DNA from 4 places in the Streptomyces sp. NPDC104226 genome. Region 4 is predicted to be linked to each of the others. Evidence: riboswitches for the same ligand, from Rfam matches in the RefSeq annotation. Region 4 holds a riboswitch; each other region holds the start of a gene.
The links. Region 4 has a riboswitch for cobalamin ahead of ACZ60J_RS24275 (ribonucleoside-diphosphate reductase subunit alpha). Riboswitches for the same ligand answer to the same signal wherever they lie in the genome.
Positions count from the first base shown of each region.

Region 1 (6,886 bases), on a different contig from region 4:
GCGGCCGCGAAGTGGCTGCTGGTGGGCCGCCACCGGGTGGGGGAGCACCCGCTGTGGAGCGGCTTCGTGTGGCGCAACGAGCTGGCCGACACCTTCGTCGAGGTCCTGGCCGTGCCGTGGCTGGTCGGTTCGGTGCCCGGGACGCCGCTGCTGTCCCTGTGGCTGCGCGGACTCGGCGCCCGGATCGGCCGGGGCGTGTGGTGCGAGAGCTACTGGCTGCCCGAGACCGACCTGGTCGTCCTCGGCGACGCGGTCAGCGTGAACCGCGGCTGCGTGTTGCAGACGCACCTCTTCCACGACCGGATCTTGAGGACGGATACTGTGGTCCTGCGTGAGGGCGCCACCCTGGGCCCGGGCGGAATCGTCCTGCCCGGGAGCACGGTCGGGGCCCGCAGCACACTGGGTCCCGCCTCCCTCGTGATGGCCGGGGAATCCGTTCCCGCCGACACCCGCTGGCTGGGCAACCCGATCGAGGCGTGGCGGCCCTGACGGGCGGGTCCGACAGGACGGGCCCGGCACCACCAGCACGTCGTACGAGCACAACGCAGGGAGCGGAAGCGGCAGTGAACGGCCAGAAGACAGCGGCGTCGGACCCGTACTTTCCGGCCAACGGCGACCCCCGTTACCGCGTGCACCGGTACGAACTCGCTCTGGAGTACCGTCCCGGCCCCAACCGGCTCGCCGGGACGGCCCGGCTCAGCGCGATCGCCGGGCGGGCGCCGCTCACCGAGTTCCACCTCAACCTGGCCGATTTCAAAATAGGCCGAGTCCTGGTGAACGGCCGCGCGCCGCACTACAGCCACCGCGGCGGCAAGCTCCGCGTCCGTCCGCCCAAGCCGCTGCCCGCCGGCGCCGCCTTCACGGTGGACGTGCACTGGTCGGGCAATCCCACCCCGGTGCGCAGCCCCTGGGGCGGGCTCGGCTGGGAGGAGCTGACCGACGGCGCGCTGGTGGCCAGCCAGCCGGTCGGCGCGCCGTCCTGGTACCCCTGCAACGACCGGCCCGCGGACAAGGCCTCGTACCAGATCTCGGTCAACACGCCCTCCGCCTACACCGTCGTCGCCGGCGGACGGCTGCTCACGCGGACGACCCGCGCCTCCACGACCACGTGGGTGTACGAGCAGCCGGCGCCGACGTCCACGTACCTGGTCGGCCTGTCGATCGGCATGTACCAGACGGTGCTGCTCGGCGACCCCGGGCTCGGCGGGGTCCCGCAGAGCGCCCACGTACCGGCGCACCTGCTGCCCCGGTTCTCCCGCGACTTCGCGCGGCAGCCCGCCATGATGCAGCTGTTCGAGGAGCTGTTCGGCCCCTACCCCTTCGGGGAGTACGCCGTGGTCGTCGCCGACGAGGAGCTGGACGTGCCGGTGGAGGCGCAGGGGCTCTCCCTGTTCGGCGCCAACCACGTGGACGGCGTACGGGGCTCCGAGCGGCTCATCGCCCACGAGCTCGCGCACCAGTGGTTCGGCAACAGCGTGACCATCGCCGACTGGCGGCACATCTGGCTCAACGAGGGCTTCGCGAAGTACGCGGAATGGCTCTGGTCGGAGCGCTCCGGCGGCCGCTCCGCGCACGAACTGGCGGCCGCCGCACACCGCTTGCTGTCCGGGCAGCCGCAGGACCTGCTGCTGGCCGACCCGGGACGTAAGCTGATGTTCGACGACCGCCTCTACCAGCGCGGCGGCCTGGCCGTGCACGCGATCCGCTGCGCGCTCGGCGACGGCCCGTTCTTCCGCATGCTGCGGGAGTGGGCCACCGTGAACCGCCACGGCGTGGTCACCACGGCCGGGTTCACCGCACACGTGGCGCGTTTCGCGACCGCCCCGCTGGAGGACCTGCTCGCATCCTGGCTCTCCACCCCGGCCCTTCCCCCGCTGCCCGCGCCTGCCGGGGCTGTCTAGGCCGGCCCGGTGGGGGTCACGGGCACGTGACGCCGGCCGAGGCTGCGACGAGGGTCTCGTCGATCTTCTGGATCTGGGGCTTCAGCTGGGTCAGGGCCTGCGATCCGGTGGTGTCGCCGGGGAGGTTCCCGAAGCCGGACTTGAGATCGCCGACGGCGGATCCCACGGCCGACTTCTTCGCGGCATCCAGGTCCTCGAGGGAGGAGGAGACCTTGTCCCAGTCCGTCTGGACGGCGTCGACGGCGTCCTTGATCTGGTCCTTCGTCGCGGAAGCCGGGTCCAGCGCCGCCAGCTTGGCCTGATCCCCCTTGAGGGTGGAGAGGCCGGTGCAGAGCTCCGAGGCGGCATGGGTCGCCTGCGCCTTGGGGCTGGGGTCGTCCGAGGAGCACGAGGTGAGGAACAGGACCGCGGTGGCGCCCAGGGCTGCGGTGATCGGGAGACGCTTCATGGAAATCCTTACCAGTTCGGAATTCTGTGGCCCGGGGCCGGGGGAGGGGCCCCGGTCGCGGGCCACGGTGTCGGTTCGGGCGACGGACCCTCAGGCCGCGAAGACCTCGCGGAGCTGCTGCTCCTGCGCGCCGGAGAGGTTGGAGCGGACCAGCTGTGCCTGACCGCCGGGGAAGGCGCCGCGCACGCGCTCGACCACGGCGTCGGAGGAGAGCAGGAACAGCGCGGAAGTCCCGGGCTTCACCTCGGACTTCACCTCTTCGATGAACTGGTCGTCGATGCCGACGTCGGACAGCGATCCGCCGATGGCCCCGGCCGCCGCACCCACGGCGGCGCCGAGCAGCGGAACGAAGAAGAGGAGCCCGAAGAGCATCCCCCAGAAGGTGCCGGAGAGCGCGCCGGCTCCCGTGAGGCTGTTCAGCTGCTGGGTCTTGGGCTTCTTGGCATCTGTGCGCCAGGTGACGACCGCGGCGTCGTGCACCTGTATCAGCTGTTCCTTCTGCAGGGCGAGCAGGGCGGACTCCGCCTGCTGCGCGCCCTCGGGCGTGGGGAACTTCCAGACGGTGAGGGTGGTGGATGCCACGTAACACTCCAGTTCATGGGCGGTGTTGCCGGCATCCAGTACAACCCACAATCGGACAATTGACCACAATTAGTTCTTTCGTGACCTTTGGTCATCTGTCGGGCCGTCAGCGTCATTCGCCCGTTCGGCGGTACCCGACCGCCCGAGGCCCGTCGTGTCTCATGTCACCGTCCGGCATGTGGAAAGCCGTGCCCACCGGGCGGCCGCCCGCCCTACTGTGGACCTCGCAGCTGGTTCGCCCCCGTCCGCCAGGCGGGACGCGTCGTAAGAGGGAACCCGGTGGGAATCCGGGACTGCCCCGCAGCGGTGAGCGGGAACGACCGCCGTCATACGCACTGGGACCGGAACCGGTCCTGGGAAGCGACGGCCAGTAGGAGCCCGCCGGGAGACCGGCAGGCGAGCCCGCGAGTCCGAAGACCTGCCCGTTGCCCGTGCGCGATCGACCGCGCACGGCTTCCCGGTGACCTCGTGGGCGGGTCGGCGTGCACCTCAGGCGGATCCTCCCGTCGCGTACCCGGCCGTACGCGACCCCGGCGGTCCGCCCGCTGCGGCACCCTTCGCCTCCGCGACCCGTCACCGGGTTCATGGAGACACGCTCGCGAAGGAGAGTTCCGTGACCACCGAGTCCGCAGCCGCGCCCGTACGGGCCACCGTCTACGGCTACCCCCGCCAGGGACAGAACCGGGAACTGAAGAAGGCCGTCGAGGGCTACTGGAAGGGCCGCGTCACCGCCGAAGCCCTCCGCGCCACGGCCCGCGACCTGCGCCGCACCAACTGGGCCCAGCTCGCCGGGGCCGGCATCACCGAGGTTCCGACCGGCGACTTCTCGTACTACGACCACGTCCTGGACACCACGGTCATGGTCGGCGCCATCCCCGACCGCCACCGGTCCGCCGTCGCGGCGGACGCCCTGGACGGATACTTCGCGATGGCCCGCGGCACCCAGGACGTGGCCCCGCTGGAGATGACCAAGTGGTTCGACACCAACTACCACTACCTGGTCCCCGAACTCGGGCCCGACACCGTCTTCACCGCCGAACCCGCCCGGCAGGTAGCCGAGTTGAAGGAAGCCCTGGCCCTCGGCCACACGGCCCGCCCGGTCCTCGTCGGACCGGTGACCTACCTCCTCCTCGCCAAGCCCGCACCCGGAGTCTCCGCCGGCTTCGAGCCGCTCACCCTGCTCGACCGGCTGCTCCCCGTCTACGCCCAGGTCCTCGCGGAGCTGCGCGCGGCGGGCGCCGCATGGGTCCAGCTCGACGAACCGGCCCTGGTCCAGGACCGCACACCGGCCGAACTGAACGCGGCGGCCCGCGCCTACCGCGAGCTCGGCCGCCTCACCGAACGCCCCAAGCTGCTCGTCGCCTCCTACTTCGACCGGCTCGGCGACGCCCTGCCCGTCCTGGCCAAGGCGCCCGTGGACGGACTCGCCCTCGACTTCACCGACCGGGCCGCAGCCAACCTCGACGACCTGGCCGCCGTCGGCGGAATCCCCGGCAAGCGCCTGGTCGCGGGCGTGGTCAACGGCCGCAACATCTGGATCAACGACCACCAGAAGTCGCTGACCACCCTCGGCACCCTGCTCGGCCTCGCCGACCGGGTCGACGTGGCCGCCTCCTGCTCCCTGCTGCACGTCCCGATCGACGCCGACGCCGAGCGGGACACCGACCCGCAGATCCGGCGCTGGCTCGCCTTCGCCCGCCAGAAGGCCACCGAGATCAGCACGCTGGCCCGCGGACTGGCCGGGGGCACCGACGCGATCGCCGCCGAACTCGCCGCGAACCGGGCCGACCTGGCCTCCCGTACTGCCTCCCGGATCACCCACGACCCCGCCGTACGTGCCCGCACCGCGGCGATCACCGAGGCCGACGGCCGCCGCGCCCAGCCCTACGCCGAACGCGCCGCCGCCCAGCGCGCCCACCTCGGCCTGCCGCTGCTCCCCACCACCACCATCGGCTCCTTCCCGCAGACCACGGAACTGCGCACCGCCCGCGCCGACCTGCGCGCCGGACGCATCGACACGGCGGCCTACGAGGAGCGCATCCGGGCCGAGATCCGCGAGGTCGTCTCCTTCCAGGAGAAGGCGGGCCTCGACGTGCTCGTGCACGGCGAGCCCGAACGCAACGACATGGTGCAGTACTTCGCGGAACAGCTCACCGGATACCTCGCCACCCAGCACGGCTGGGTCCAGTCCTACGGCACCCGCTACGTCCGCCCGCCGGTCCTCGCCGGGGACGTCTCCCGCCCCGACCCGATGACCGTCCGCTGGACCACGTACGCCCAGGCGCAGACGGCCAAGCCGGTCAAGGGCATGCTCACCGGCCCGGTCACCATGCTCGCCTGGTCCTTCGTACGCGACGACCAGCCCCTCGGCGAGACCGCGCGCCAGGTCGGACTCGCCCTGCGCGACGAGGTCGGCGACCTGGAAGCGGCCGGTACGGCGGTCATCCAGGTCGACGAGCCCGCCCTGCGCGAAACGCTGCCGCTGCGGGCCGCCGACCACGCCGACTACCTGGCGTGGGCCACGGAATCCTTCCGCCTCACCACCAGCGGCGTCCGGCCGGACACCCAGATCCACACCCACATGTGCTACGCGGAGTTCGGGGACATCGTCGAGGCCATCGAGCACCTCGACGCCGATGTCATCAGCCTGGAGGCGGCCCGCTCCCACATGCAGGTCGCCGACGAGCTCGCCGGCGTGGGCTACCCGCGCGAGGTCGGCCCCGGAGTCTGGGACATCCATTCCCCGCGCGTCCCCTCGGCCGGTGAAGCGGCGGCCCTGCTGCGCAGGGGACTCGGGGCGATCCCCGTCGAACGCCTCTGGGTCAATCCCGACTGCGGGCTGAAGACCCGCGGCTGGTCCGAGACGAGGGAGTCGCTGGAGCACCTCGTCGAGGCCGCCCGCCGCGTGCGTGCGGAGCTCCGGCCGAACGCCTGATCCCCGAAGTCCGGCCGGTGTACGGGACGCCCGTGCGCCGGCCGTCCTTCGTCAGGCCGGCCAGGTGAGCGGGTACCGCTCGCGCCCGGCCCGGTCGACCCACCGGAGCCGGTCCCGTACGGGACCCCGCCGGCTCTCCGGCGCCCGCTCCGCAAGCCCGGCCAGCAGGTCGTGCATCCTGCGCAGCGCCATCGGGGAGCCCGTGGCGGCATGGAGGACCTCGTCGAGGGCCGTCCGCAGGTACCGCTCCCAGTCGGGCACGGGGACCGTCACCCTCAACCGGCCGCTCCCGTCGGTGAAGTGACCGATGTTCAGCTCGCGTCCGGCGAGGCGGCTCAGCAGGTCCTCGATGCGGTCCAGGCTCTCCACCGCCGTGGCCGGGTCGTTCACGGCCGGGGAGAGGGCGCGCAGCGCGATGTCGGCGAGGAGCCGGAAGGGCAGGTCGGGATCCTGGGCGAAGGTGCGCTCGACCCCGGTCTCCAGAGCGCCGCGCAGAACCGCCTCGGGTACGCCGCCGCCGGTCACCTCGGCCAGCGCCATGCCCCGCGACACGGTCGTTCCCGGGGGGACGAGGAAGGCGATGGAGCAGTCGCGCTCCCTGGCCGCGCCGACCAGGGAGCGTACGTCGATCTGCTGGATCACCGCCGCCGGTCCGGACCACAGGACGGTGGTGGTCCCGGCCGCCGGGGGCGGCGGGGCCGTGTCCGGGCCGCCCGTCGCGGCGGCCGGGACGTACGGCCGTAGGTACAGGTCGTCGAAGAGCCGGTGCGCCCGCGTGGCGATCGCGGTCAGGGAGTGGCCGAGCTGGATCGACTGGAACGCTCCCGTCTGCAGGGACCGCATGAGCGCGAGCGCGACCAGGGTGAGCACCATGGCCGTGCCCGGGACGAGGGTCGAGACGGTCGCCCTGCGGGCACCGACGGCCAGCCCGGCGGTGATGCTGAAGACGAACACGCCGACGGTGAAGGCGAACGCACGCCACACGATCGGGTCGTCCCGGAAGAGACCGAGGCGCGGAGT
Region 1 covers NZ_JBVJMS010000014.1:47,732-54,617, reverse strand. Annotated here, with positions in the region: gene ACZ60J_RS34750 (Pls/PosA family non-ribosomal peptide synthetase) at 1-489, shown strand, start outside; gene ACZ60J_RS34745 (M1 family metallopeptidase) at 564-1,901, shown strand; gene ACZ60J_RS34740 (hypothetical protein) at 1,918-2,349, opposite strand; gene ACZ60J_RS34735 (DUF1269 domain-containing protein) at 2,440-2,931, opposite strand; cobalamin riboswitch at 3,146-3,371, shown strand; gene metE (5-methyltetrahydropteroyltriglutamate--homocysteine S-methyltransferase) at 3,545-5,866, shown strand; gene ACZ60J_RS34725 (DUF2254 family protein) at 5,918-6,886, opposite strand, start outside.
Region 1: another riboswitch for cobalamin. It lies ahead of metE (5-methyltetrahydropteroyltriglutamate--homocysteine S-methyltransferase); the one in region 4 lies ahead of ACZ60J_RS24275 (ribonucleoside-diphosphate reductase subunit alpha).

Region 2 (6,886 bases), on a different contig from region 4:
GGTGATCGCCAGCCGGGGCGAGAAGGACGCCGCCTACATCCGCAAGGTGATCTCGGCGCAGCGCAAGCTCGAGCTGGTCAGCAGGGGCGTCCTGCTGTTCTCGATCTTCCCGCCCGCATGGGTGATCGGCACCGCCGGCCTGTCCGTGGCGAAGATCATGGACAACATGGAGATCGGCCACAACATCCTGCACGGCCAGTGGGACTGGATGCGGGACCCGAAGATCCACTCCACCACCTGGGAGTGGGACCACGTCTCGCCGTCCGACCAGTGGAAGCACTCGCACAACGAGCTGCACCACACGTACACCAACGTGATCGGCAAGGACAACGACCTCGGCTACGGCATCATGCGCGTGGACGAGGACCAGCGGTGGCACCCGTTCCACCTCGGCCAGCCGCTGTGGAACTTCCTCAACGCCTGCTTCTTCGAGTACGGCATCGCGGCGTACGACCTGGAGCTCGGCAGGAACCTGAGCAAGCGCCGCCGCAAGAACCCGGAGTTCCGCGCGCGGGCCAAGGCCGTGGGCCGCAAGATCCGCAAGCAGGTGCTCAAGGACTACGTGATCCACCCGCTGCTGTCGGGCCCGTCCTTCCTCCCCACGCTCGCCGCCACCTTCACCGCGAACCTGGTCCGCAACATCTGGACGCACTCGGTGATCATGTGCGGGCACTTCCCCGAGGGCGTGCAGGTCTTCGAGCGCCGGTCGATCAAGGGCGAGACGCGCGGCCAGTGGTACCTGCGCCAGATGATGGGCTCGGCGAACATCAGCGGCAGCAAGGCCATGCACTTCATGACCGGCAACCTCTCGCACCAGATCGAGCACCACCTCTTCCCGGACCTGCCGAGCAACCGGTACGCCGAGGTCGCGGTGAAGGTGCGCGCGCTGTTCGACAAGTACGAGCTGGAGTACGTCACCGGGCCGCTGCCCAAGCAGGTGTTCTCCGCGTGGCACAAGGTCTTCCGGCTCTCGCTGCCGAACAAGAAGCCCAGGGTCAGGACGCCGGACCGCGAACAGGAGCTCGTCGCGGCCTGATTCCCGGTCCGGCCGTCCCGTACGGCTACGGGCGGAGGTAGGCCGGGAGTACCTCGGCGAGGCGCTCGTACTCCTCGGCCCGGTTGTAGATCTGCCCGCTCACCCGGATCCCGCCGCCGCCCGGCCAGGGCCAGATCAGTACCCGGATCCGCTGCTCGGCCGCGATCCGCTCGCGCAGTTCGCGGGAGGCCTCCGGGGTCTCGGCCACCCCGGGCGGCAGCCGCAGCGTGCGCAGGGCGAGGCCCTCGGTGTACGGGAGCGGGGCGACTGCGGGGATCTCGGCGAGCAGGGCCGCACCGTAGGCGGCGAGGGCGCTGTTGTGCGCCCGCACCTTGGCCGCGTCGAGCTCCTCCAGCAGGTCGAGCCCGTCCGGGGCGGCGAGCCAGCCGGTGTAGTCGTAGGTGGCGCGGTTCTCCACGGAGCGCGGGAAGCCGTAGTGGTCCTCCCAGGACGGCACCGGCGGCCGGATCCGGGCGCGGTGCTGCGGGGCGACGGCCAGGATCGCGGTGCCGGAGGGGGCGTAGGCCCATTTGTGGAGGTTGCCGAACCAGAAGTCGGCGCCCCCGCCCAGGGGGTCGGGAATCATCCCGGGGGCGTGGGCGCCGTCCACGATGGTCGTGACCCCCCGCTCGGCGAGTTCGGCGAGCAGCCGGGGCGAGGCGATGAGCCGGGCGGTGGGCGAGCTGATGTGGTCGAGTACGGCGACCCGGGTGCGCGGGGTGACTCCGGCCAGCACGGCTTCCCGTACGGCGTCCTCGTCGGGCAGGTCGGTGCCCAGGGCCACGGTGGTGAGCGGGGCGCGGCGGGCCGCGGCCGCGACGACCGTGCCGTAGCCGTGGTCGGTGACCAGGATCTCGTCCCCGGCGGCGAACTCCACGGCGTCCAGGGCCACGTTGGCGGCCTCGGTGGCGTTGGACACGAAGGCGATGCCGTCCGGGTCGGCACCCAGACGGGCGGCGATCCGCGACCGGGCCTCGACGAGCCGGTCGGGGGCCCCGATGAAGAACGCGTCGGGGTCGGCGTGCGCTTGGGCGCGCAGGGCCGCGTGCGCCTCCTGCACGGGGATCGGTACGGCTCCGAAGGAGCCGTGGTTGAGGTGGCTGACCGCCGGGTCCAGCCGGAACAGGCTCCGCCCGGCGGGGAATTCGGCGGGGCGGGCCGGTGCGGCGGACGGCAGGGGTGCTGCGGACGGGACCGGATCGTTCATGGATGTGACCTCCGTGGGTGCGGCGCGCGGCTGTCGTGGTCGTCGGGCCGATCATGCCCGCAGACCGCCCGCGACGGCACCCCCACCCCCCTACCCCGCGGCCGGGGCCGGGGGGCGCACCTGCTGGCGGTGGGTGGACCCGGCGCCCAGCTCCGCCAGCCAGGCGTCCAGGTCGGCCATGGCGGGCGGGTCCAGGAGGGCCGGGTCCACCGTGGTGCGGAGCTGGTGGGGAACCCCCGAGGCGAGCAGGAGGCGCAGGCTGCGCTCCGCCGCGGCGGCCGCGTGGCCGATGCCGGTGACCCGTTCGTAGCGGCCGGGCGGGGCCTTGACGTCGAAGCCGACCCAGTCCAGCAGGTCCGCATCCAGCAGCCGGGCCAGGCGCCGGGGGAAGGCTCCCCCGGTGTGGAGGCCGACCTCCAGGCCCAGTGCGCGGGCCTCCCGTACGGCCCCAGGCAGGCCGCGCTGGAGCAGCGGTTCCCCGCCCGAGAAGACGATGCCGTCGAGCAGCCCCGTCCGGCGGGCGAGGTGGCCGAGCACCTCGTCCCAGGAGACGGCGGCGGGGGCCCGGGCCGGCAGCAGGCCGGGGTTGTGGCAGTAGCCGCAGCGCCAGGGGCAGCCCTGGCAGAAGACGGTGGTGACCAGCCTTCCGGGCCAGTCGCAGGTGGACAGCCGGGACCAGCCTCCGATGCGGATGACGTCGCCGGAGGCCGCCGCGCCGGTGGCGGCAGCGCCGGTCGAATCGACGGCCGCCCCGTCCGGGGCCGCCCCGCCGCTCACACCGCCGCCTTGAAGTGGACGCGCTCGGCGTGTTCGCCCTTCTTGCCGATGTTGAAGGAGGACACCGGGCGGTGGTAGCCCATGACCCGGGTCCAGACCTCGCACGCCGCCCCGCACGTGGGGCAGTGGGGCTGCTCCCCCGCCAGGTAGCCGTGGTCCGCGCAGATGGAGAAGGTCGGGGTCACCGTCAGGTACGGGAGCCGGAAGGTCTCCAGCGAGCGCCGGACCAGCTTGCGGCAGGCCTCCGCCGTCGGGATCCGCTCGGGGGTGTACAGGTGCAGGACGGTGCCGCCCGTGTACTTGCCCTGCAGTTCGTCCTGGCGTTCCAGCGCCTCGAAGGGGTCGTCGGTCCAGCCGACGGGCAGCTGGGAGGAGTTGGTGTAGTACGGGTTGGTGTCGGTGCCGGCCTGGAGGATGCCGGGGAAGCGCGCCCGGTCCTCCTTCGCGAAGCGGTACGTCGTGCCCTCGGCGGGGGTGGCCTCCAGGTTGTACAGGTGGCCGGTGCTCTCCTGGAAGTCGACCATCCGGGCCCGGACCCGGTCCAGGAGGCGGACCGCGAGGGCGTGCCCCGCGGGATCGGTGATGTCGTACGCGTCCCCGCTGAAGTTGCGGACCATCTCGTTGACGCCGTTGACCCCGATGGTGGAGAAGTGGTTGCGCAGGGTGCCCAAGTACCGCTTGGTGTAGGGGAAGAGGCCGCCGTCGATCAGGTTCTGGACGGTGATCCGCTTGAGTTCGAGGCTGTCCCTGGCGAGCTCGCACAGCCGGTCCACCTCGGCCAGCAGCCGCGCCTCGTCGCCCGCGTACAGGTGCCCGAGCCGGGCGCAGTTGAGGGTGACCACACCGAGCGAGCCGGTCTGCTCGGCGCTGCCGAAGAGGCCGTTGCCGCGCTTGAGCAGCTCGGTCAGGTCGAGCTGGAGCCGGCAGCACATGGAGCGGATCATGTGGGGTTCGAGCGCGGAGTTGATGAAGTTCTGGAAGTACGGGAGACCGTACTTGGCGGTCATCGCGAAGAGCCGCTCGGCGTTCTCGCTCTCCCAGGGGAAGTCGCGGGTGATGTTGTAGGTCGGGATGGGGAAGGTGAACACCCGCCCGGCGGCGTCGCCCTCCGTCATCACCTCGATGTACGCCCGGTTGATCATGTCCATTTCGGCCTGGAGCTCGCCGTAGGTGAAGCCGGTCTCCTCCCCCGCGACCACCGGGACCTGTTCGCGCAGGTCCTCGGGGCAGGTCCAGTCGAAGGTGAGGTTGGTGAAGGGGGTCTGGGTGCCCCAGCGCGAGGGCACGTTGAGGTTGTGCACGAGCTCCTGGATGCACTGCCTGACCTGGTCGTACGTCATCGCGTCCAGGCGGACGTAGGGCGCCAGGTACGTGTCGAAGGAGGAGAACGCCTGGGCGCCCGCCCATTCGTTCTGCAGGGTGCCGAGGAAGTTCACGATCTGGCCGACGGCCGAGGACAGGTGCTTGGGCGGGGCGGAGTCGATCTGGCCGGGGACCCCGTTGAAGCCCTCGGTGAGCAGGGTGCGCAGGGACCAGCCGGCGCAGTAGCCGGAGAGCATGTCCAGGTCGTGGATGTGGAGGTCGCCCTCACGGTGGGCGCGGGCCACGGCGGCGGGATAGACCTGCTCCAGCCAGTAGTTCGCGGTGACCTTGCCCGCGGCGTTGAGGATGAGTCCGCCGAGCGAGTAGCCCTGGTTGGCGTTGGCGTTCACCCGCCAGTCCCGGCGGTCCAGGTACTCGGTCACGGTTTCCACGGCATCGACGACAGCAGTCACGGCAGCCCTCCCACGAGGCTCGGCACGGAAGAATGGCGGGCTTGTGCGAAACCCCGTGCCGGCAGGTGTCGGACTCGTCCGCCGTGGCGGACTCACCGTTGCGGGGCAGTCCCGGATTCCCACCGGGTTCCCTGTTGCCTCGGTCGGGGAGAGGCCCGCCGAACCGGCAGAGCCAACACTACATATAGATGCGACGGCCGAGCACCACCACTACATATGGGGTGACCAAGGTCCCGAGGCAAGGGACTTCAGCCCCTGCGGACGCGCCCGGAGCCCTCCGGCCGCGCACCGGAGCCCTGCAGCCTCAGCTCCGGCCGCTGGTGGCGGCGTAGTACTGGAGGTCCTGCACCTCCACCGTCCGCTCCACCCGGTGGCGCAGTTCCACCCGGGCCCCGGTCTTGCCGCCCCGCACCACGGACGCCGCGCCGACGCCCGGCGCCAGGGGCAGCAGCTCGGAGTGGACCCCGGCCGGGGCCGCGTGCGCGCCCTCGGCCGCTCCCACGGCCGTACGGATGCTCGCGGGCGCGGTCAGGAAGCTCAGCACCTCCACCGTGTCCCGGGCCGCGGCGCTGCCGCCCCGGAGCGCCATCACGAGGGACTGGCTGCCGCTCGGGTCGGCGGCGGCGAACTGGGTGCGCGAGCTCAGGTAGAGCGTGTCGCGGACGATCTCCGGCCAGCGGCCCGTCTTGAAGCGGGTGAGGTAGTAGGAGGAAAGGTCAAGGTAGGCATGGCCGTTGTGCAGGGAGGGCGCGAACTGGCTGCCCTCGCTGTAGTCGTTCCAGGTGGCGAGCTGGACCCAGTCTGCCCCGTCCTCGATGGCGCGGTTCCATGTGGCGCGCAGGGTCGCGGTGTTGCCGGCCTCGTCGTAGATGCCCTGGTTGGGGCGGGCGTCCTGGACCGATACGGGCTGCATCCAGATCTTGCCCGCGGCGTGCGCGCGCCGGACGTCGCGCGTGGAGCTCTCCTGGCCGACGTAGCTGCGGCTGCCCCACTCGGAGAATCCGTAGCTGATGGGCTCGAACGCGCTGCTGTGGGCGCCGAAGTCGAGGAAGAGCGGGACGAAGGCGGTACGGATGCCGTGCCGGGACTTCAGGAGGTCCATGACCCCGGTCCACCAGGCGGGGCTCTTCTCCTCCGCCTTGAACGGCGAGACGACCAGTCGGCCGTCGGGGAGCCGGTGGGCGGCCGGGGCCCTGCCGAGTTCCGCGAGGAGGTCGGCGAGCACGGCGGGGTCGTCGGTGCCCAGGGAGGTCATGTCCGGCATCAGCATGATCTTGAAGGCCGGATCCACCGAACGGGCCGCTTCCATCAGGAGGTTGCAGCGTTCCCGGTTCTTCCCGGTCAGAGAGAGCAGGTCGAGGGTGAACCCGTCGATGCCTGCGGCGCGGGCCGTCCGGACCTCCTGCCGGAGGTTGGCGAGCTCCCAGTCCCCGTCCTTGGGCGGGACGGGCAGCGGGCGGTCGCGGAGCAGGCCGCCGTAGCGCGCGTGCTTGCCGTTCTCGCCGTCCGGCTTCAGGTAGTTGCGGGTGTAGTAGTCGGCGTCGGCGCCGACGTTGTCCAGGGAGAGCGGGTACGGGGTGAAGTAGTGGGCGAAGACCAGCTTCTTGCCGGCGGCGCCGGAGCGCAGCACGGCCGGTTGGGGCATGTCGAAGGGCAGGGCCCCCGTGGGGCGCGCCGCGTCGTCCGGGCCGGAGCCCTGGGCCTTCGGGGCCGGGGTCTGCCCGCCGGGACTCTGCGGGTCGCTCGCGGCCGGGCCGGTGGCGCCGGGGCCGCCGGCGGCCGGCGAGGGGCCGTCGCCGGGGGTGCCGGGAAGGGTGTCCACCGGGCCGGGTCCGGAGCGGGCCCGTGCGTCGGCGACGGTGCGGGGCTCCCAGGCGATGCCCGTCGCGGCGCCGACGCCGACGAGGAGGAAGGCGGACAGGAAGAGGCTCAGCAGGGGTCTTCGGCGACGGAAGCCCGCACGGCGCCTGTGCGACTCGGGTCTCGCGCCCCGCCCTGCCCGACGCCGGTCCGCACTCATCCTGACCCCTCCCCCGCATATGCCCGCGCCAAGCCCGTACCTCGGGCCGCACAGCAGCAGTACAGCGGATT
Region 2 covers NZ_JBVJMS010000003.1:225,942-232,827, forward strand. Annotated here, with positions in the region: gene ACZ60J_RS10945 (fatty acid desaturase family protein) at 1-1,036, shown strand, start outside; gene ACZ60J_RS10950 (aminotransferase class V-fold PLP-dependent enzyme) at 1,062-2,243, opposite strand; gene ACZ60J_RS10955 (anaerobic ribonucleoside-triphosphate reductase activating protein) at 2,334-3,020, opposite strand; gene ACZ60J_RS10960 (ribonucleoside triphosphate reductase) at 3,017-4,795, opposite strand; cobalamin riboswitch at 4,839-4,978, opposite strand; gene ACZ60J_RS10965 (glycoside hydrolase family 71 protein) at 5,100-6,815, opposite strand.
Region 2: another riboswitch for cobalamin. It lies ahead of ACZ60J_RS10960 (ribonucleoside triphosphate reductase); the one in region 4 lies ahead of ACZ60J_RS24275 (ribonucleoside-diphosphate reductase subunit alpha).

Region 3 (6,886 bases), on a different contig from region 4:
ACAGGCGCTGTGCCGCAGGATGACCGAGCTGGTGCCGCGCGGCCAGGAGCACCGGCACTACGACCTCGACGCCGAGCTGAGCGCCCTCCTGCCCAGCTGACCGGGCAAACCCGGTCGAGCCGGTGGAGCCGGCGAACCCGGTGCAACCACGGCCGTAGCGGGCGCGTCTTCACGGGTGTCACCGTTCCCCGTCTCTCGGAATCGAGGGGACGCAATGAACCGTCCACGCCGCCGGCAGGCCGTCGCAGTGGGGGCGGGCGCACTGCTCGCCGCCACCCTGGCCTTCGCCGCACCGGCTTCCGCCGCGGCCACCACGGCCGCATCCACCACCACTGCCACCCAGACTCCGCTCGTCGTCAATGCCCGCTGGGGCGGTCACTGCACGTACGACCGGGTGGTCATCGACCTTCAGGGGTACGTCCCCGGGGTCACCGTCACCCCCGTCGCCAAGCTGGTCTACGACGGGTCCGGCAAGCCCGTACCGCTGGCCGGGCGGTACTTCCTGGAAGTCCGCCTGCACCCCGCCGCCGGACACGACGACGCGGGCACCAACGTCTACCGCGGGCCCAAGCTCCTCAAGATCAACCTGCCCAAGCTGAAGGGCATCGCCCTGACCGGCGACTACGAGGGGTACGTGACCTTCGGCGCCGCCTTCGACACCAAGCCCGCCTACACCTCCTTCACACTGCACGCCCCGGAGCGCTTCGTCCTGGACGTCGCGCACCCGAACGTCCGCTGACGGCGCCTACCGGTGCTCGGGGTTCGGGAAGTCGAAGCGGCATCCCGCGTCCCACAGGGAGCGCTGGTTGCCGTGCGCCGGCATCCCGCCGGACCGCTTGAGCAGCGCGGCCAGGTGCATGAGGTTCCAGCTCATGAAGGCCGTGTTCCGGTTGGTGAAGTCGTTCTCGGGGCCGCCGGATCCCGGGTCCAGGTACGAGGGCCCGGGTCCGGCTTCGCCGATCCATCCGGCGTCGGCCTGCGGGGGGATCGCGTAGCCGAGGTGCTGGAGGCTGTAGAGGACGTTCATGGCGCAGTGTTTGACGCCGTCCTCGTTGCCGGTGATCAGCGCCCCGCCCACGCGCCCGTAATAGGCGTACTGGCCCTGCTCGTTCAGGATCGAGGAGCAGGCGTAGAGCCGCTCGATGACCTGCTTCATCACCGAGCTGTTGTCCCCGAGCCAGATCGGGCCGCACAGCACGAGGATGTCGGCGTCCATGATCCGGCTGTAGAGCACCGGCCACTGATCGCTCTCCCAGCCGTGGTCGGTCATGTCGGGCCAGACACCGGTGGCGATGTCGTGGTCGACGGCCCGGATGAGCGAGGTCCGCACCCCGGCCGCCTCCATCACCGCCCGGCTCTTGTCGATCAGGCCCTCGGTGTTGCTGGGCTCGGGCGATCGCTTGAGCGTGCAGTTGACGTACACGGCGGTCAGGTCGGAGTAGTCGAGGTCCTGCGCGGGGTCGGTAGCCACGCGTCCAGCCTCACCGGGCCCCGGTGGCCCCGCCACCGGACCGCACCCGTCCGGGCGCGGCGGGCCGTCCGGCGCGGCGAGCCGCCCGGGCCCGGCAGCCGGAACGGGGCGGCGATGCCGGGCAGCAGGCCTTCGGTGGCCGCGGGCATGCGGAACTCCCTTTTCAGGTGCGGCCCTTGCCGCGGACGGTGGCGCCACGGGCGCACAGGGTGACGCAGAAGCGGAATCCGGTCACCGCCCGGCGTGATTGGGGCGGGTTGTTCCCGGTCCGTGCGGCCGACTAGGGTCAGCGGGCCTTGGTGTTCGGGAAACCGGTGGGAAACCGGTGCGGCCCTCGCCACTGTGATCGGGAAGTCCGGCTCCACTCCTGCGGGAAAGCCACTGGGCTGCGCGGGAGGTTCCGCGCTGCCCGGGAAGGCGGGGCATGGACGCCAACCCGTGAGCCAGGAGACCGGCCGGGGCGCGTTGTCCATCCACGAGGTGCTGGAGAGGTCTCCCTACCCATGCATATAGCCGAGGGGTTCCTGCCCCCTTTGCACGCGGTCGCCTGGGGCGCCGCGTCCGCCCCGTTCGTCGTCCACGGCGTCCGCGCGCTCACCCGCGAGGTGAAGGCCAACCCGGAGAGCACGCTGCTGCTCGGGGCGTCCGGGGCCTTCACCTTCGTCCTGTCCGCCCTGAAGATTCCGTCGGTGACGGGCAGTTGCTCGCACCCCACCGGCACCGGGCTCGGGGCGATCCTGTTCCGGCCGCCGATCATGGCGGTGCTCGGCACGATCACCCTGCTGTTCCAGGCCCTGCTGCTGGCGCACGGCGGACTCACCACCCTCGGCGCCAACGTCTTCTCGATGGCCGTCGCCGGCCCGTGGGCGGGGTACGCCGTCTACCGGCTCCTGCGCACGTCCGGGCTCCCGCTGATGGTGACCGTGTTCTTCGGCGCCTTCTTCGCCGATCTGGTCACCTACTGCGTCACCAGCGTGCAGCTCGCCCTGGCCTTCCCGGACCCGGCCTCCGGGATCCCGGGCTCGCTCGCGAAGTTCGGGGGGATCTTCGCGGTCACGCAGATCCCGCTGGCCGTGAGCGAGGGGCTGCTGACCGTCCTGGTGATGCGGCTGCTGATGGCGTCGAGCAAGTCGGACCTGGTCCGGCTGGGCGTCGCGAAGCTGACCGCCCCCCGTACCGGAGAGAAGGCGGCGGCCTGATGAGCGGGATGTCCAAGAACGCGAAGATCAACGCCCTGCTGCTGCTCCTGGTGGCGGCGCTGGCCGTGCTGCCGCTCGCCCTGGGGCTGGGCGAGGGCAAGGAGGAGCCCTTCGCCGGCGCCGACGCCCAGGCGGAGGCGGCGATCACCGAGCTGAAGCCGGATTACGAGCCCTGGTTCTCCCCCCTGTACGAGCCCCCCTCCGGCGAGGTCGAGTCCGCGCTGTTCGCCTTGCAGGCGGCGCTGGGCGCGGGCGTCCTCGCGTACTACTTCGGGGTCCGCAAGGGCCGCCGCCAAGGAGCGGCCGCCGCTGCGGCCGCTCCCGCCGCAGCGCCCGCCGCCACCCCGGAGGCGTAGCCGGGTGCTGCCGATCGACGTGGCCGCGCACAGCAGTCGCTGGCGCGGCCGGCACCCCCTGGAGAAGGCCCTGCTCGGGATCGGGCTGACGGTCACCGCCGTGTGCCTGCCGCCCTGGCCGGGCGGGCCGCTGGTGGCCGCCGCCACCCTCGCCGTCCTGCTCGGCCCGGCCGGGGTGGCCGGCCGGCAGCTCTGGCGGGCCTTCCGGATCCCGCTCGGCTTCTGCTTCACCGGGGCGCTGCCCCTGCTGTTCGCGGTCGGCGGCCCGGCGGGGCCGGTGTCCCTGGCCCCCGACGGCCCCCGGCTCGCCGCCGAACTGCTGCTGCGCACCTCGGCGGCCTCACTGGGGCTGCTGCTGTTCGCCTTCACCACCCCGGTCTCCGACGTACTGCCCCGGCTGGTCCGGGCCGGGGTGCCGGCCCCCGTGGTGGACGTGGCCCTGGTCATGTACCGGATCGGCTTCCTGCTGCTCGACTCCATGGCCCAGGTCCGCCGGGCCCAGGCCGCCCGGCTCGGGCACACCGGCCGGGCGGCGCTGTGGCGGTCCCTGGCCGGGCTGGCCGCCACCTCCTTCGTACGGGCCTTCGACCGCGCGGCCAAGCTCCAGGCGGGGCTGGCCGGACGCGGCTACGACGGCGCACTGCGGGTCCTCGTACCGGAGGCGGCCCTGTCGTGGCGCTTCCTCACGGCCACCGCCGGCCTGCTCGCGGCCCTGATCACCCTGACCCTCACCCTGAAGGGGCTGTACCTGTGAACCCGTTGGTGGAACTGTCCGGGGCCGGCTACGCCTACGAGGACGGCCCGGCGGTCCTGACCGGCGTCGACTTCGTCATCGCCCCGGGGCGGGCGCTGGCCCTGCTGGGCCGCAACGGCAGCGGCAAGACCACCCTGATGCGGCTGCTGAGCGGCGGCCTGCGGCCCGGCGCGGGATCGCTGCGGCTGGACGGCACGGAGGTCTCGTACGACCGGGCGGGACTGACCCGGCTGCGCACCTCCGTCCAGCTGGTGGTGCAGGACCCCGACGACCAGCTGTTCGCGGCCTCCGTCGAACAGGACGTGTCCTTCGGCCCGATGAACCTGGGGCTGCCCGCCCCCGAGGTCCGCGCCCGGGTGGACTCGGCCCTCGCCGCCCTGGACATCACCCCGCTCCGGGACCGCCCCACCCACCTGCTCTCCTACGGCCAGCGCAAGCGCGCGGCGATCGCGGGGGCGGTGGCGATGGCTCCGCGGGTGCTGATCCTGGACGAGCCGACGGCCGGCCTGGACCCGGACGGCCAGGAGCGGCTCCTCGACGTCCTCGCGGGACTGCGCACCTCCGGCACCACGGTGGTCATGGCCACCCACGACGTGGACCTGGCGGTCCGCTGGGCCGACGACGCGGCGGTCCTGACCCCGGCGGGCATCCGCTTCGGCCCGGCCGAGGCCCTCCTCTCGGAGCCGGCCCTCCTGGCCGAGGCGGGCCTGCGCCAGGCCTGGTCCCCGGCGGTGGCCGCACTCCTGCGGGCCCACGGCCTACTGGCGGCGGACGCCCCCGCCCCCCGCACCCCGGAGGCACTGGCCGCCTGGAGGCAGCCGCAAACCTAGGATGGCCGCATGTCGCTCCCGCACGCCATCCTCACCGCCCTCCTCGAGAAGCCCTCGTCGGGGCTGGAGCTGACCCGGCGGTTCGACAAGTCGATCGGGTACTTCTGGTCCGCGACGCACCAGCAGATCTACCGCGAGCTCGGCCGGCTGGAGGAGTCCGGGCTGATCCGGGCGCTGCCCAGCGAGGGTCCCGTACGCGGGCAGAAGAAGGAGTACGAGGTGCTGCCCGCCGGGAGCGGGGAGCTGGCGCGGTGGGTCGGGGAGCGGCAGGACCCCAAGGCGGTGCGGGATCCCCTGCTGCTGCGGATCCGGGCGGCCGCGGTGGTCGGGTCCGAGGGGCTGGCCGCCGAGCTGCGGCGGCATCTGGAGCTGCACCGGGCCCAGCTGGCCGTGTACGAGGGCATCGAGGCGAAGGATTTCCCGGCCGGCCGGGACTCCGACGAGGACCGGCTGCGGCGTGTCGTGCTGCACGCGGGAACCGGGCTGGAGACCTTCTGGCTTCGCTGGCTGGAGGAGGCCCTCGCCGAGGTGGAGGGCATGGCCGGCGGGCCGCGGCGGGCCTGACGCGCACGCGCCCCCGGCCCGGCAGGGGACCAGGGGCGGCGCGGGTGCTCACTTGTTCAGGGAGGCCCAGAACTCGTCGAAGCTCAGCAGGCCGTCGTCGTTGGAGTCCTTGGCGGCGATCACGGCCTCCGCGACCGGGCCGGTGACGAACGGGTCGCCCATCTCCGCCATCGCCGAACGGAACTCGTCGGCCGTGACGAAGCCGTCACCGTTCACGTCGAACTTGCCGAACGTCGTCCGTGCGCTCTCGATGTCCGCCACTGGGTCCACCCCTTCTTGCTTGGTGCTTGTTGACCGGCTCAGGGTAGCGGCACGCCCGGCCCCCGCACGCCCCGGGTCCCGTTCGAGCGGCAGATAGAAATTCAATTACTCTTCCGTAGTGCGGAAGCGATAATTCCAGCCAACAATTCAAGCCTCCACTTGTCACGCTCCGGGACCACGGCATAACGTAGCGACATTGCCGCCACACCGGGAGCGCAGGGCTCCCAGGGACAAGCGGCAACAAGGGCGATCACACAGGTGACGATCACAGCTGACGCATCATTCGAAGTTCTGCCCTTCACCCGCACTTGCCATCACATCTGGGAAGACGGCGACCATGTGCTCATCGGAGTGAGTCCGGGCAACAGCTACTTCAGCTCCGAGCGCATATCCGGCCTCACCCGATGGGCCACGACCCGGTTCGCACAGGTCGACTTCGTCTACGCAGACCTCCACGTGGACGGGATGTTCGCCGCCTTCGGCTACACCCGGGAACACGCCGAGAAGCGCGCGACGAAGGAAATCAAGGCAGTCCGGCGAAGGATTCTCAAAGGCGTGGAGGAATCAGGACCTCCGAACGCCGAGATCCGAGTGAGGGCACTTTCGGAGTTCCAGACGAACCCTGTCTACCAACTTCTGCACCGTCGCGTACTCCATTTCCTGGAGACCGATGACGAATTCCGCAAGGGCTGTGAGGAAATGGCCCTGCACTTCGTCGGCTCCAAGTTGCCGGAAGGTGAATCCATCACCGACGCACAGTTGCAGGTGTGTTTCGATTACATGGCGGCGGAACTGCCGTTCTTCATCGACACCCCGAGCATTCTCGACGTGCCGTCCTCCGTGGCGGCCTACCACGTCAAGATGCCGATGACCGACGTCCTCTTCGCGCGCGGCGGGGGACTCCGCGCGACGAGGAACCAGGCATATGCCGTGGTGCGTCCCGAGGCGGATGAAACGGCGCAGAGAAACCCGAACCACCCGATCACGCACACGCACACGCGCACCGCACCAGCCGAAGGGACCGTCGATGAGCGTCGAGCAGCTTGAGGCCCGTTCCGATCAGGGCGGCGGGCAGACCACCGGGCCCCTCATCGACTTCCCCCTCTCGCGGCGCGGTGACGTGCTCCCCGAGGAGTGCACCTGGCTGCGCGAGAAGGCGCCGGTCGCGCGGGTCCGCACCCTCACCGGGGACCCGGCCTGGCTGGTGAGCAGCTACGCGCTGGCCAAGCAGGTGCTGGAGGACGAGCGCTTCAGCCTGAAGGACACGGCCAATGCCGGCGTCCCGCGCCAGTACGCGCTGACGATCCCGCCCGAGGTCGTCAACAACATGGGCAACATCAACAGCGCCGGACTGCGCAACGCGGTCATGAAGGCGCTCAACCCGCGCCAGAAGGGCCTGCAGGACCGGCTGCGCGCGAAGGCCGGCGAGCTCGTCGACCAGCTCCTCGCCG
Region 3 covers NZ_JBVJMS010000012.1:226,510-233,395, reverse strand. Annotated here, with positions in the region: gene ACZ60J_RS33140 (SsgA family sporulation/cell division regulator) at 1-100, shown strand, start outside; gene ACZ60J_RS33135 (AMIN-like domain-containing (lipo)protein) at 215-739, shown strand; gene ACZ60J_RS33130 (flavodoxin family protein) at 746-1,471, opposite strand; cobalamin riboswitch at 1,752-1,945, shown strand; gene ACZ60J_RS33125 (energy-coupling factor ABC transporter permease) at 1,975-2,670, shown strand; gene ACZ60J_RS33120 (energy-coupling factor ABC transporter substrate-binding protein) at 2,679-3,026, shown strand; gene cbiQ (cobalt ECF transporter T component CbiQ) at 3,031-3,780, shown strand; gene ACZ60J_RS33110 (energy-coupling factor ABC transporter ATP-binding protein) at 3,777-4,610, shown strand; gene ACZ60J_RS33105 (PadR family transcriptional regulator) at 4,620-5,174, shown strand; gene ACZ60J_RS33100 (EF-hand domain-containing protein) at 5,223-5,435, opposite strand; gene ACZ60J_RS33095 (tRNA-dependent cyclodipeptide synthase) at 5,694-6,482, shown strand; gene ACZ60J_RS33090 (cytochrome P450) at 6,463-6,886, shown strand, end outside.
Region 3: another riboswitch for cobalamin. It lies ahead of ACZ60J_RS33125 (energy-coupling factor ABC transporter permease); the one in region 4 lies ahead of ACZ60J_RS24275 (ribonucleoside-diphosphate reductase subunit alpha).

Region 4 (6,886 bases):
GGGTGCTTTTCGGCCACCACTTCGCCGCCATCGCCGGCGCCGGACCGCTCGTCGGTCCCGTACTCGCCTCACAGATGGGCTACCTGCCGGGCACCATCTGGATCGTCGTGGGCGTGATCTTCGCGGGCGCCGTCCAGGACATGGTCACGCTCTTCTTCTCCACCCGGCGCAACGGCCGTTCGCTCGGCCAGATGGCCCGCGACGAGATCGGCCCGGTCGGCGGCGCCGCCGCGCTGATCGGCGTCTTCGCCATCATGATCATCCTGCTGGCCGTGCTGGCCCTGGTCATCGTCAACGCGCTGGCGCACTCCCCGTGGGGCGTCTTCTCCATCGGCATGACCATCCCGATCGCCCTCTTCATGGGCTTCTACCTGCGCGTCCTGCGCCCGGGCAAGGTCACCGAGGTCTCCGTCGTCGGTGTCGCGCTGCTGCTGCTCGCCATCGTCGCGGGCGGCTGGGTCGCCGAGTCCTCGATGGCGGACTTCTTCACCCTGGAGAAGGAGACGCTGGTCCTCTGGATGATCGCCTACGGGTTCGTGGCGTCCGTCCTGCCGGTGTGGATGCTGCTCGCCCCGCGCGACTACCTCTCCACCTTCATGAAGGTGGGCACCATCGGGCTGCTGGCCGTGGGCGTGGTCATCGCCATGCCGACGCTGAAGATGCCCTCGGTCACCGACTTCGCCTCGCGCGGAGACGGCCCGGTGTTCGCCGGCTCGATGTTCCCGTTCGTCTTCATCACCATCGCCTGCGGGGCCCTGTCCGGCTTCCACTCGCTGGTCTCCTCGGGCACCACCCCGAAGATGATCCAGAAGGAGACCCAGGTCAGGGTCATCGGCTACGGCGCGATGCTGACCGAGTCCTTCGTCGCCATCATGGCGATCATCACGGCCTGCATCATCGACCCGGGCCTGTACTTCGCCATCAACTCCCCCGGCGGTGTCGTCGGCGCCACCGTGGAGACGGCCTCGCAGGCCGTGACCAACTTCGGCTTCGCCATCTCCCCCGAGGCCCTCGCCCAGGCCGCGAAGGACGTGGAGGAGACCAGCCTGCTCTCCCGTACGGGCGGCGCTCCGACCTTCGCACTCGGAATGTCGGAGATCTTCTCGGCCGTGATCGGCGGCGCCTCGATGAAGGCGTTCTGGTACCACTTCGCGATCATGTTCGAGGCCCTGTTCATCCTGACGACCGTGGACGCCGGCACCCGCGTGGGCCGCTTCATGCTCCAGGACACCCTCGGCAACGTGCACAAGTCCTTCAAGGACGTCAGCTGGAAGCCCGGCGTCTGGTTCGCCAGCGCGGTCGTCGTCGGCGGCTGGGGCTACTTCCTGTGGGTCGGCGTCAAGGACCCGCTGGGCGGCATCAACCAGCTCTTCCCGCTGTTCGGCATCGCGAACCAGCTGCTCGCGGCCGTCGCCCTGGCCGTCTGCACCACCCTGCTGATCAAGTCCGGACGCCTCAAGTGGGCCTGGGTGACGGGCGTTCCGCTGGCCTGGGACCTGGCCGTCACGCTCACCGCCAGCTACCAGAAGATCTTCTCCGACAACCCGAAGATCGGCTTCTTCGCGCAGCGGGACGTCTACCAGGACGGGATCGAGGCGGGCAAGGTCCTCAAGCCCGCCAAGAACATGGACGAGATGCACACCGTGGTCACCAACGCCACGGTGGACGGCGTCCTGTCGGTGTTCTTCGCCCTGCTGATCATCATCGTGCTCGTGGACGCCGCCCGGACCTGTCTGGCGGCCATCCGCAAGCCCGAGTCGGTCACGCTCGCCGAGGTCCCGTGGACCGAGTCCAAGATCGTCGCCCCGGCCGGTCTGATCCCGACCGACGAGGAGCGGGCCGAACTCGCCGCCGCCGGACTCGACTCGGGCGGGGGCCGCACGCAGGACTCCGTACGGGAACCCGCGTGACGCGCCTGCGCCACGTGCTGGGCCGGGCCCGGTTCTTCGTCAGGGAGTTCTCGGGCGAGGCGGCCTACGACCACTACGTGGCCCACGCCCGTACGCACGACCCGGACGCGGTGGTCCCGTCGCGCCGGGACTTCGAACGGGCCCGCACGGACGCCCGCGAGGGCGACCCGCGCGAAGGGTTCCGCTGCTGCTGAACCGGCGGGAAGCCGAGAGGCCGCCGCGTTCCGTCCACCCGACGGAACGCGGCGGCCTCTTTTCCTGCCCTGGCGCACACTCGATGCCATGGACATCATCATCAGGACGGCGGCGGCCGCCGAATACGAAGAGCTCGGGGAGATCACCGCACGGGCGTACCTCGACGACGGACTGCTCGACTTCGCCGAGGACGACCCCTACCTGAGCCGGCTGCGCGACGTCGCCGGCCGGGCTCCCGACGGCGAGGTGCTCGTAGCGGAGTACGAGGGCACGCTGCTCGGCGGTGTGACCTTCGCCCCTCCCGGCAGCCCGCTCTGCGACATCGCAGGCCCCGGCGAGGCGGAGTTCCGGATGCTGGCCGTCTCCCCGGCGGCGCGCGGACGCGGCGCGGGCGAGGCCCTCGTACGGGCCTGCGTGAACCGCGCCCGGGAGCTGGAGGGCGTGGGCCACCTGGTGCTGTCGACCACGGAGAAGATGCTCGGGGCGCACCGGATCTACGACCGGCTGGGCTTCGTACGGACGCCCGAGCGGGACTGGTACCCGGTTCCGGGGCTGCCGCTGCTCACCTACCGCCTGGAGCTCTAGGGCCTGCCGTCCGCGAGGAGCGACACAACATGTGGGGGCTACCGCGAGCACCGGCCCCCACATGTATGCTCATGCTCGCTGTCGTCGCAGGGGAATCCGGTGAGAATCCGGAACTGTCCCGCAACGGTATGAAATGCACCGACCCGCTCGGTGCATCCGCAAGTCCGAGGACCTGCCGACAGTGCGCCCGGCTCGTCCGAACCGGGTGCAGACACGTCCGGGCCTCGCGGTTGGGCCGGTGGACGCCACGTGGTGCACGCGCACGGCCCTGCCAGGCACGCGCGCCCCCACGTGCGCCCCCTCGCGCCCCGCACCAACGGTGATCCCGGAGCCGAGCGAGGGAGAGCTCCCCCCGTGACCATCGCGCCTTCCGCACCGCGCGCCGAGTCCGACCCGTCCGCCTACGAGGGTCCGGGGGCCGCGCTCCTGCGCACGCTCACCGAGCTGACCGCCGACCTGCCCGACACCGACCCCGGCCGGGTCGCCGCCGCCGCGCTGCGCGGCCGCAGCGCCGCCGCCGACGAGGCGGAGCTCCGTACGCTCGCCACCGAGGCGGCCGCCGGGCTGATCTCCGAGGACCCGGCGTACTCCCGGCTCGCCGCCCGCCTGCTGACGCTGGCCGTCCGCGACGAGGCCGCCGGCCAGGGCTCCACCTCCTTCTCCGACTCCGTCGAGGTCGGCCACCGCGAGGGGCTCATCGCCGACCGCACCGCGGACTTCGTACGCCTGCACGCGAACCGGCTCGACGCGCTGGTCGAGCACGCGCTCGCCGAGGGCGCCGACGACCGCTTCGGCTTCTTCGGCCTGCGCACCCTGCACAGCCGCTACCTGCTGCGGCACCCGATCACCCGCCAGGTCATCGAGACCCCCCAGTACTTCATGCTGCGCGTGGCCTGCGGCCTCGCGGAGAACGACTCCGTGCAGGCCGTCGAGGAAGTCGCCTCCCTCTACCGGCTGATGAGCCGCCTGGACTACCTGCCGTCCTCCCCCACGCTCTTCAACTCCGGCACCCGCCACCCGCAGATGTCCTCCTGCTACCTGCTGGACTCCCCGCTGGACGAGCTGGACTCGATCTACGACCGCTACCACCAGGTCGCGCGCCTCTCCAAGCACGCCGGCGGCATCGGCCTCTCGTACTCCCGCATCCGCGCCCGCGGTTCGCTGATCCGCGGGACGAACGGCCACTCCAACGGCATCGTGCCGTTCCTGAAGACCCTGGACGCCTCCGTCGCCGCCGTGAACCAGGGCGGCCGCCGCAAGGGCGCCGCCGCGGTCTACCTGGAGACCTGGCACGCGGACATCGAGGAGTTCCTGGAGCTCCGCGACAACACCGGCGAGGACCAGCGCCGCACCCACAACCTGAACCTGGCCCACTGGGTGCCGGACGAGTTCATGCGCCGTGTGAACGCCGACGCCGACTGGTCGCTGTTCTCCCCCGCCGACGTCCCCGAGCTGGTCGACCTGTGGGGCGACGCGTTCGACGCCGCCTACCGCAAGGCCGAGGAGTCGGGCCTGGCCCGCAAGAGCATGCCCGCCCGCGACCTGTACGGCCGGATGATGCGCACCCTCGCGCAGACCGGCCAGGGCTGGATGACCTTCAAGGACGCCTCCAACCGCACGGCGAACCAGACCGCCGAGCCGGGCACCGTCGTCCACTCCTCGAACCTCTGCACCGAGATCATCGAGGTCACCAACGACGGCGAGACGGCCGTCTGCAACCTCGGCTCGGTCAACCTGGGCGCCTTCGTGGTCCAGGGGGCCGACGGCGGGGACATCGACTGGGAGCGGCTCGACGAGACCGTCCGCACCGCGGTCACCTTCCTCGACCGCGTCGTGGACATCAACTTCTACCCGACCGAGCAGGCCGGCCGCTCCAACGCCCGCTGGCGTCCGGTGGGCCTGGGCGCGATGGGCCTCCAGGACGTCTTCTTCCAGCTGAAGCTGCCCTTCGACTCCCCCGCGGCGAAGGCCCTGTCCACGAAGCTCTCCGAGCGCATCATGCTCGCCGCCTACGAGGCCTCCTGCGACCTGGCCGAGCGCAACGGCCCGCTCCCGGCATGGGAGCAGACCCGCACGGCCCGCGGCGTCCTGCACCCCGACCACTACGACGTCGAGCTGAACTGGCCGGAGCGCTGGGACGCGCTGCGCGCCCGCGTCACGCAGTCCGGGATGCGCAACTCGCTCCTGCTGGCCATCGCCCCGACGGCGACCATCGCCTCCATCGCGGGCGTGTACGAGTGCATCGAGCCGCAGGTCTCCAACCTCTTCAAGCGCGAGACCCTGAGCGGGGAGTTCCTCCAGGTCAACGGCTACCTGGTGGAGGAGCTCAAGCGGCTCGGCGTCTGGGACGCCCAGACCCGCGAGGCGCTTCGCGAGTCCTCCGGCTCCGTCCAGGGCTTCGGCTGGATCCCCGCGGAGGTGCGCGACCTGTACCGCACGGCGTGGGAGATCCCGCAGCGCGGCCTGATCGACATGGCGGCGGCGCGCACCCCGTTCCTCGACCAGTCCCAGTCGCTGAACCTGTTCCTGGAGACGCCCACCATCGGCAAGCTCAGCTCGATGTACGCGTACGCCTGGAAGCAGGGCCTGAAGACCACGTACTACCTGCGTTCCCGCCCCGCGACGAAGATCGCCCGCGCCGCCTCCGGCAGCACGGTCCCGGCGGCCGCCGCTCCGCTCCCGCAGGCCGTCGACGCCGACGCGCTGGCCTGCTCCCTTGAAAACCCCGAGTCCTGCGAGGCATGCCAGTAATGAGCACCACCGACACCACGAAGAACCTCCTCGACCCGGGCTTCGAACTGACCCTGCGCCCCATGCGCTACCCGGACTTCTACGAGCGCTACCGGGACGCGATCAAGAACACCTGGACCGTCGAGGAGGTCGACCTCCACTCGGACGTCGCGGACCTCGCGAAGCTGACGCCCTCCGAGCAGCACATGATCGGCCGGCTGGTCGCCTTCTTCGCGACGGGCGACTCGATCGTCTCGAACAACCTGGTCCTGACCCTGTACAAGCACATCAACTCCCCGGAGGCGCGCCTGTACCTGTCGCGCCAGCTCTTCGAGGAGGCCGTGCACGTCCAGTTCTACCTGACGCTGCTCGACACCTACCTGCCCGACCCGGACGACCGCGCGGCCGCCTTCGACGCGGTCGAGGAGATCCCGTCGATCCGCGAGAAGGCGCAGTTCTGCTTCCGCTGGATGGACTCGGTGGAGAAGATCGACCGTCTGGAGACGGCCGCCGACCGCCGCCGCTTCCTGCTGAACCTGATCTGCTTCGCCGCCTGCATCGAGGGCCTGTTCTTCTACGGTGCCTTCGCGTACGTGTACTGGTTCCGCTCCCGCGGCCTGCTCCACGGTCTGGCGACGGGCACCAACTGGGTCTTCCGCGACGAGACCTGCCACATGAACTTCGCCTTCGAGGTCGTGGACACGGTCCGCAAGGAGGAGCCGGAGCTCTTCGACGACGCCCTCCAGCAGCAGGTCACCGACATGCTGAAGGAGGCCGTGGAGGCGGAGCTGCAGTTCGGCCGGGACCTGTGCGGTGACGGCCTGCCGGGCATGAACACCGAGTCCATGCGCGAGTACCTGGAGTGCGTCGCGGACCAGCGCCTGGTCCGCCTGGGCTTCCCGCCGATCTACGGCTCGCAGAACCCGTTCACCTTCATGGAGCTCCAGGGCGTCCAGGAGCTGACGAACTTCTTCGAGCGCCGCCCGTCGGCCTACCAGGTGGCGGTCGAGGGCACGGTCGACCTGGACGAGGACTTCTAGGCGGCCTTCATCTGCTGACGGCGCCCCCGCCCGTGGGGAGCGGCACCGGGGTGACCGGGGCTTCGGGCGGGGGCGCCCTGCTGTTCCCGGCGTGCGGCGGCGGTGCGGATCTGCCGGTCGGTGCGGTGCTCCCGCAGGGCGCCGTAGAGGGCGGGGCCCGCCAGGAGGGCGGCGACGGCCAGGACGAGGAGGTAGTCGAGGAACGTGTTCATGACTCCACTCTCGCCAAGGCGGGAGGAACCGGACAGTGGCAGGACTGTCATGGAAGGGCGAATTACTGCCACACTGGGGTCATGCTGAAGCCTTCCCCCCTGAAGAACGTGGCCGTGGCCGTCGTGAACGGGGTCACCCCCTTCGAGATGGGCATCTTCTGCGAGGTCTTCGGGATCGACCGGAGCGCGATGGGGCTGCCCACCTACGACTTCG
Region 4 covers NZ_JBVJMS010000007.1:517,129-524,014, reverse strand. Annotated here, with positions in the region: gene ACZ60J_RS24290 (carbon starvation CstA family protein) at 1-1,910, shown strand, start outside; gene ACZ60J_RS24285 (CstA-like transporter-associated (seleno)protein) at 1,907-2,104, shown strand; gene ACZ60J_RS24280 (GNAT family N-acetyltransferase) at 2,193-2,690, shown strand; cobalamin riboswitch at 2,756-2,884, shown strand; gene ACZ60J_RS24275 (ribonucleoside-diphosphate reductase subunit alpha) at 3,045-5,441, shown strand; gene ACZ60J_RS24270 (ribonucleotide-diphosphate reductase subunit beta) at 5,441-6,460, shown strand; gene ACZ60J_RS24265 (hypothetical protein) at 6,457-6,672, opposite strand; gene ACZ60J_RS24260 (helix-turn-helix domain-containing protein) at 6,754-6,886, shown strand, end outside.